One region of the Agromyces ramosus genome, then DNA from elsewhere that is predicted to be linked to it. Evidence: predicted binding sites of a transcription regulator. Region 1 holds the regulator's gene; the other holds the start of a gene.
The links. Region 1 encodes HrcA, which represses chaperone genes, less so after heat shock. Its sites were predicted from a motif close to TTNGCACTCGNNNNNNNCGAGTGCNAA; they were not measured.
Positions count from the first base shown of each region.

Region 2: groL (chaperonin GroEL) is a predicted target of HrcA. The motif match lies at 1,642-1,668, and genes of this name have one in related genera.

Region 1 covers NZ_JAUSYY010000001.1:3,720,436-3,724,534, forward strand. The annotation lists gene hemW (radical SAM family heme chaperone HemW) at 1-935, shown strand, start outside; gene QFZ26_RS17450 (DUF4870 domain-containing protein) at 942-1,328, opposite strand; gene QFZ26_RS17455 (DUF4870 domain-containing protein) at 1,436-1,849, opposite strand; gene hrcA (heat-inducible transcriptional repressor HrcA) at 2,040-3,062, shown strand; gene dnaJ (molecular chaperone DnaJ) at 3,118-4,099, shown strand, end outside.
Region 2 covers NZ_JAUSYY010000001.1:659,801-663,899, forward strand. The annotation lists gene groL (chaperonin GroEL) at 1-1,597, opposite strand, end outside; gene QFZ26_RS03185 (DUF3048 domain-containing protein) at 1,728-2,774, opposite strand; gene QFZ26_RS03190 (cold-shock protein) at 2,851-3,051, opposite strand; gene QFZ26_RS03195 (LytR C-terminal domain-containing protein) at 3,260-3,805, opposite strand; gene QFZ26_RS03200 (DUF3263 domain-containing protein) at 3,834-4,099, opposite strand, start outside.

The DNA of each region.
Region 1 (4,099 bases):
CGCCGACGCTGCTCCCCGCCGACGACCTCGTCCGGATGCTCGACGCGGTTCGGCAGGAATTCGGGCTCGCCGGCGACGCTGAGGTCACGACCGAGGCGAACCCCGACTCGGTCGGGCCGGCCGATCTCGTCCGCCTCGCCGAAGGCGGGTTCACTCGCGTCTCGTTCGGCATGCAGTCGGCGGTGCCGCACGTGCTGGCGGCGCTCGATCGCACCCATGACCCCGATCGGGTCCCGCTCGTGGTGGCGTGGGCACGCGACGCCGGCCTCGATGTGAGCCTCGACCTCATCTACGGCACGCCAGGGGAGTCGCTCGCCGATTGGCGACGCAGTCTCGAGTCGGCGATCGCCGAGCATCCCGATCACCTCAGCGCCTATGCGCTCATCGTCGAGGAGGGCACGAAGCTCGCACGGCAGATCCGGCGTGGCCAGCTCGCGGAGCCGTCCGACGACCTCGAGGCCGACATGTACGAACTCGCCGACGAGTTGCTCGCCGCGGCGGGGTACGACTGGTACGAGGTCAGCAACTGGGCGACGGACGCCTCACACCGGTCACGGCACAACCTCGGCTACTGGCGGGGTGACGACTGGTGGGGTGTCGGTCCGGGCGCGCACAGTCACGTGGGCGGCGTGCGCTGGTGGAACGCGAAGCATCCGTCGGCGTATGCCGACCGCATCGACTCCGGCGTCTCGCCGGCGGTCGGCCGTGAGGTGCTCGATGCCTCGACGCGGGAGACCGAGCGGGTGCTGCTGCTGACGCGCATCCGCGAGGGCATCGACCTCGCCTCGCTGCACGCGGGCGGCCGGCGAGCGGTCGCCGGTCTCATCGCCGATGAGCTCGTCGACGCGAAAGCCGCCCTCTCCGGTGGGCTCACGCTCACCAGGAGAGGACGGCTGCTCGCCGACGCCGTGGTCAGGCGCCTGCTCGAGGGTTGAGGCTCGTCAGCTCACGAACTTGATCGTGAGCGGGTACGTGTACGGCTGGCCCTGGTTGGCCTTGACCGCGGCGATGATGCTGAAGACGATGACGAGCACGCCGATCACGGCCAGCAGGATGAAGCCGATGATGATGATCGTGAGCAGGCCCGAGACGATCGCGGCGATCGTCATCGTGATCTGGAAGTTCAGCGCCGTCGCGGTGTGCGCGCGCACGAACGGTCCGCGATCCTTCAGGACCAGGTAGCCGATGAGGGCGGGAAGGAAGCCGAAGAAGATGCCGCCGATGTGGATGAGCGTCGCCCAGAGCTTCTCGTCTGACGGGCTCAGCTGTGGGCTCTGCTGGTAGGGATTCGCCGGCGGCGGCGGGGGCGGCGGAGGTGCGTCGGACATGGTGTCTCCTTGGTGGGTCGCCCGAGGGCGGGCTCGGTTCATTCATGCTCGCACAGAGTCGCGCGCCGAGAGCGGATTTCCGTCTCGGCGCGCGATCGGCGCTGGCGCTACTTGATGAGGCGGATCGCGAAGGGGTACCGGTAGTGGTTGCCGTCCTTCGCCTTGAGGAAGGCGATGATCGAGAAGACGACGCTCACGATCCAAGCCGCCCATACGATGAACACGCCGATGAGGATGAAGGTGAGGATCCACCCGACCACGTAGGCGATGAGGATCGTGATCTGGAAGTTCAGGGCCTCCTTGCCCTCGGTGTTCGTGAAGGATCCCCGGTCCTTGAAGATGAGCCAGATGATGAGCGAGGGCAGCGGACCGAGGATGCCGCCGAGGTGCGCGAACGAACCCCACTGGACGTCTTGCTCGGGCGACAGCGGCGCGGCGGCCACCGGCTGGGGGCCCGCGGGCTGCTGCGGCGGAGTCGGCGGGACGTTGGGATCGGGCGACTGGGCGTTCGGATCGGTCATGTGCGTGCCTTTCAGGGTTCTCGGTGAACCGCGACTGCGTTGGGGGAGGGATCGCAGCCAGGGTGACTCGCGGACTACCCATACGGTAGCGCCGCGACCCACCGCTGGCAACGGCTCGTTGCCGGGATGTCGCGATATGATTGGCAGTCAGTCTTTACGAGTGCTAATCGATACGACGGAAGCGAGGGTCATGGTCTCGGAACGAAGTCTCGCAGTGCTCCGCGCGATCGTGCACGACTACGTCGCCTCGCGCGAGCCGGTCGGCTCGAAGACGATCGTCGAACGGCACTCGTTCGGCGTCTCGGCGGCGACGATCCGCAACGACATGGCGCTCCTCGAAGAAGAGGAGCTCATCGCGGCGCCGCATACCTCCTCGGGGCGCATCCCCACCGACAAGGGCTACCGCGTCTTCGTCGACCAGCTCACCGACGTGCGCCCCCTGAGCCCGGCTCAGCGCCAGGCGATCGAGACCTTCTTGGGCGAGTCGAGCGACCTCGACGAGCTCCTGGCCCGCACGGTTCGGCTCATCTCGCAGCTCACGAGGCAGCTCGCGGTCGTGCAGTACCCGAGTTTCGGCAGCGCTCGCGTGCGACACGTCGAGCTGGTCTCGCTCGCGCCGACCCGGGTGCTCTGCATCCTGATCTCCGATTCCGGGCAGGTCGAGCAGCGGCTCGCCGAGCTCGACCACCCGGTCGATGAAGAGACGCTGAGCCGTCTGCGCACGCGGCTGAACGAGATCGCGGCAGGGTCGACGATGGCGGATGCCGCGGCCCTCCTCTCCGGCGAGATCGACGACGCCGACCGGCGCCACGCCGCCGTGCTGCACACGCTCGCGGCGACCCTCGCCGAGCAGGCGCGCGTACAGCGCAGCGACCGCCTCGTGGTGGCCGGTGCGGCGAACCTCGTGCGCACCGAGCAGGACTTCGCGGGCTCGATCCTCGGGGTCATCGAGGCCATCGAGGAGCAGGTCGTGCTGCTCCGCCTGTTCGGCGAGATGGCCGGCGACGAGCACACCGTCGCCGTGCGCATCGGCCGCGAGAACGCCTCGTTCGGCCTCGGCGAGACGTCGATCGTGTCGAGCTCGTTCGAGATCCCCGGCCGCGACGTCTCGCGCCTCGGCGTCGTCGGCCCCACCCGCATGGACTACTCGCACAGCATGGCGGCCGTTCGCGCGGTCGCCCGCTACCTCTCCCGCACGCTCGGCGAGAGCTGATACCGCCGCTCGTCGCAACCGACCGGCATCCCGCAATCGAAAGGACAAGCCCTCCGTGGCCGACCATTACGAGGTCCTCGGCGTCGCGCGCGACGCCACCCCCGACGAGATCAAGAAGGCGTACCGTCGGCTCGCGCGCGAACTCCACCCCGACGTGAATCCCGGCGCCGAGGCATCCGAGCGCTTCAAGATGGTGACCCACGCCTACGACGTGCTCTCCGACCCGAAGCAGCGTGAGCAGTACGACCTCGGCGGCCAGGGCGGCTTCGGCGGGCAGAACTACGGCGGCTTCGGCGACATCTTCGAGACGTTCTTCGGGGCCGGCCAGCAGAGCCGGGGTCCGCGCTCCCGTCGCGAGCGGGGCCAAGACGCCCTGATCCGCGTCGAGGTCGGCCTCGACGAGGTGATCTTCGGCACGCACCGCGAGATGGAGGTCGACACGGCCGTCACGTGCGAGACGTGTCGCGGCACGTGCTGCCAGCCCGGCACCTCGCCCGTCACGTGCGACATCTGCCACGGCACCGGATCGATCCAGCGCCAGGTCCGTTCGCTCCTCGGCAACGTCATCACGTCGAGCCCGTGCGGCACCTGCCGCGGGTATGGCACGATCATCGCGACGCCGTGCGTGACCTGCCAGGGGCAGGGCCGCGTGCGTGCGCGCCGCACAGTGCCCGTCGACATCCCCGCCGGAGTCGACACCGGGGTGCGGCTGCAGATGCCGGGATCCGGCGAGGCCGGCCCGGCGGGCGGCCCGAACGGCGACCTCTACCTCGAGATCAAGGTCAAGAACCACGACGTCTTCAGCCGCAACGGCGACGACCTGCTCTGCACCCTCGAGGTGGCCATGACCGACGCGATCCTCGGCACGACCACGACGGTCGCGGCGCTCGACGGCGACGTCGAGGTCGAGCTTCGGCCCGGGCTGCAGAGCGGTGAGATCCTCACCGTGAAGGACCGCGGGGTCACGAAGCTCCGCGGCGCCGGCCGCGGCGACCTCAAGATCGGGGTCCACGTGGTCACGCCGACCAGGCTCTCGT
Region 2 (4,099 bases), 3.1 Mb from region 1:
GGTCGCCGGCCGGAACCGGGTTGCGCTCGGGCTTGTCGGCGACGACGGCCTCGGTCGTGAGGAACAGGCCGGCGATCGATGCCGCGTTCTGCAGCGCCGAACGAGTCACCTTGGCGGGGTCGATGATGCCCTGCGCGATGAGGTCGCCGTACTCGCCGGTCGCGGCGTTGAGGCCGTGACCTGCGGGCAGGCCCGCGACCGTGTTCGCGACGACGCCCGGCTCGAGGCCGGCGTTCAGCGCGATCTGCTTGAGCGGCGCCTCGATCGCGACGCGAACGATGTTCGCACCGGTCGCCTCGTCGCCCGTGAGCTCGAGGGTCGCGAAGGCACGTGCACCGGCCTGGATCAGGGCCACGCCACCACCGGCGACGATGCCCTCTTCGACGGCAGCCTTCGCGTTGCGCACTGCGTCTTCGATGCGGTGCTTGCGCTCCTTGAGCTCGACCTCGGTCGCCGCGCCCGCCTTGATGACGGCGACGCCGCCGGCGAGCTTCGCGAGACGCTCCTGGAGCTTCTCACGGTCGTAGTCCGAGTCGGTGTTCTCGATCTCCGCGCGGATCTGCGCGACGCGACCGGCGATGGCCTCGGCGTCGCCGGCACCCTCGACGATCGTGGTCTCGTCCTTGGTGATGACGACCTTGCGGGCGGTGCCGAGCAGGTCGAGCGTGACGTTCTCGAGCTTGAGGCCGACCTCTTCGGAGATGACCTGGCCGCCGGTGAGCGTCGCGATGTCCTGCAACTGCGCCTTGCGACGGTCGCCGAAGCCGGGTGCCTTGACGGCGACCGACTTGAAGATGCCGCGGATCTTGTTCACGATCAGGGTCGCGAGCGCCTCGCCGTCGACGTCTTCCGCGATGATGAGGAGCTGCTTGCCGGTCTGGATGACCTTGTCGACGATCGGCAGCAGGTCCTTGATGTTCGAGACCTTGCCGTTGACGATCAGGATGTAGGGGTCTTCGAAGACCGCTTCCTGGCGCTCGGGGTCGGTGACGAAGTAAGCCGACAGGTAGCCCTTGTCGAAGCGCATGCCCTCGGTGAGCTCGAGCTCGGTGCCGAAGGTGTTCGACTCCTCGACGGTGACGACACCCTCCTTGCCGACCTTGTCGATCGCCTCGGCGATGATCGCGCCGATCTCGGGGTCTGCGGCGGAGATCGAGGCGGTGGCCGCGATCTCTTCCTTGGTCTCGATCTCCTTCGCCGCGGCGAGCAGCTCAGCGGTGACGGCCGCGACGGCCTTCTCGATGCCGCGCTTCAGCGAGATCGGGTCGGCGCCTGCGGCGACGTTGCGGAGCCCTTCGCGCACGAGCGCCTGGGCGAGCACGACCGAGGTCGTGGTGCCGTCGCCGGCGACGTCATCGGTCTTCTTGGCGACCTCCTTGACGAGCTCGGCGCCGATCTTCTCGTACGGGTCGTCGAGCTCGATCTCCTTGGCGATCGACACGCCGTCGTTCGTGATGGTGGGCGCGCCCCACTTCTTCTCGAGCACGACGTTGCGACCGCGCGGGCCGAGGGTCACCTTCACGGCGTCGGCGAGCTGGTTCAGCCCACGCTCGAGTCCGCGGCGGGCCTCCTCGTTGAAAGCAATGATCTTTGCCATGTGTGTTTCTCGTCCTTTCCCGGACGTCTTCAAAGATTCGTGAATTAGCACTCAAATCGCGCGAGTGCTAAGTCGATTCTGGCACTCGACCGCGACGAGTGCAAGCGCGCCCGGGGTACGCGCAGTCACCTCACGGCGTGAACGCGACCGATCCGTCATCGGGCACGAGCTCCACCCACGTGTTGCCCGGGGCGAGCCGCAATGGACTCCCGTCGTCGGCGGTGAGCCGGATCGGCGAGCCCGGGGCATCCTTCGCCCAGGTGCCGTGGGCGGTCCGCCCCGCAACCGAGACCCAGGCCTCGCCCGAGGACACCATGACGGTGCGCGGCACCTCGCCGTAGCTGTCGTCGATGGCGACACGCAGCGTCACGACGTTCGTGGCGCGAACGCGCTCGCCCGAGGCCTCGAGGTCGGGCGCGCCCTCCTGCGACCGTTGCCACGCGGATGCCGCGGCATCCCACTGCCACGAGGGGAACCGCTCATCGGAGAACACGAGCTCGACGCTCGACGTGGGCACGGCCACGTAGGCCGGCGCTGCAAGAGGATCTGCGGAGCCGTACGCGAACTGCACCGAGGGCGGAGCGACGGACGCGTTGCGCGTCACCGCCTCAGCCGACGCGAGGATGACGTCGTGGGGGCCCGGGCGCTCGTCGGCACGGTGGAACAGGCCGGTGTCGTCGTAGTCGAAGACGAGGTTCACGAGCGGCGTCGCCATCATCATCTCGACGAACTGCTCCTGGCCGCCGGAGTAGGCGATGATGCCGCCGAAGGGCGTTGCGATGTCGGGGTCCATGGGGCGGATCGAGCGAACCGGCCCGACCTCGTCGGGGATGTCGGAATGCCACACGGCGACGTACCGCGTGAGACCGCCCTCGACGAGTTCCTCGAAGACGATGTCCGTGCGATTCAGTGCGATCTGGGGTCGCGCGTTCTCGTGATTGTCGACTTTCACGGCGAGCGAGGGATGTGCGAGGGCCGCGGCATCCGCCGACCTGCCGGTCAATGGAGCGAAGGCGACGGCGGCGGGCGGCGCCTCGCCGGCCGGCCGTGCGACCACGGTGGCCACGGGAAGCGGCCCGAGCACCTCACCCTGGCAAGCGGTCAGCGTGGCCGCAGCGACGAGCGCGACGAGCATCGACACTCGACGACGCGAGCTTCGACCGGCCCCCACTGCCATTCCGCCATCGTAGCGTCGAGCGCACCCGAGACCACGGAACGCGCCGGCGGTGATGGCCTCGCGCTCAGGCCGAGCCTCAGGCGGGGCGAACGGCCTCGGCCTGCGGGCCCTTCGAGCCGGTGCCGACGTCGAAGACGACCTGCTGGCCCTCTTCGAGCACCTTGTACCCGGACATGTCGATGGCGGAGTAGTGCACGAAGACGTCTTCACCGCCGTCGGCGGTGATGAATCCGTAGCCCTTTTCAGCGTTGAACCACTTCACGGTTCCGTTCGCCATGCGTTGCTCCCATGTTGCTGTGTGTGGATCAGCACGTGCCAGTCGCCTGTACCGGGCCCCCGCCCTCCTGCTGACGGGGCACCGAATGCGATGCCGGACGTTCACACGGGATTCGAGCGACCAATTCCAGATCCTGAAGGATGTCGCCGCAACGCACAAGAGGTTCGGCGCCGGGAATGATCGCAGATTGGCAACGATTCGGTCGCGATCAGCCGGCAGTGGCGGTCGCGTAGTCGGCGCCGAGCACGACGACGAGCGGAGTGCCGATCTGCGCGAACTGCTCGGAGAGCCGCACGTCGGCCTCGGGCAGGAACTGCGCGACTCCACGCGCCGCGCCTTCGAGGTCGGGCGTGGCGTAGTAGACGACCGTCTCGGTGAGGTCGTTCTCGCTGGCGTTGGCGGTGGACCCGACGGGAACGCCGCTGGCCACGAGCGCCTCCTGCGCCTTCGCCGCGAGCCCCGACGTCGTGGTGCCGTTCAGCACGAGCACGGGGAGGTCGGGTGCGATGGTCGGTTCCGCGGTGACGACCGGCTCGGGGCTCGGCGTCGACGCCGGCGGAGCGAGGAAGTTGAGCCGGTCGTTGAAGACCACGACCGCGCCGATGCCGACCGCGACCAGCACGACGGTGGCCAGGGCAGCCCACCCGAAGGCGATCCAGCCCGCGCCGCGCCGCGCCGGCGCCCGGTGCGCACCGACGCGATCGATGCCGTGCGGGATTGCGTCGAATCGATCGCGGGGAAACTTCTGCGCCATGAGTCCAGTCGTCGGGTCGGGGCCGGGCTCAGTCGAGCGGACGGCCGATCGAGAGCGAGCGCCGTGTGCGCGCCGCCTGACGTGCCTCGCGCATGCGCTGCAGGCGTTTCACGAGCATCGGTTCGCGCCGCAATGCCGCCGGCGAGTCGATGAGCTCTCCGAGGATCCGATAGTAGCGGGCCGCGGAGATGCCGAACTCCTCGCGGATCGCCTCCGCCTTGACGCCGGGATGCTGCCAGGCACGGGCCTCGAATGCGAGGATGCCCAGTTGCCGTTCGTCGAGCCCTGCCCGTT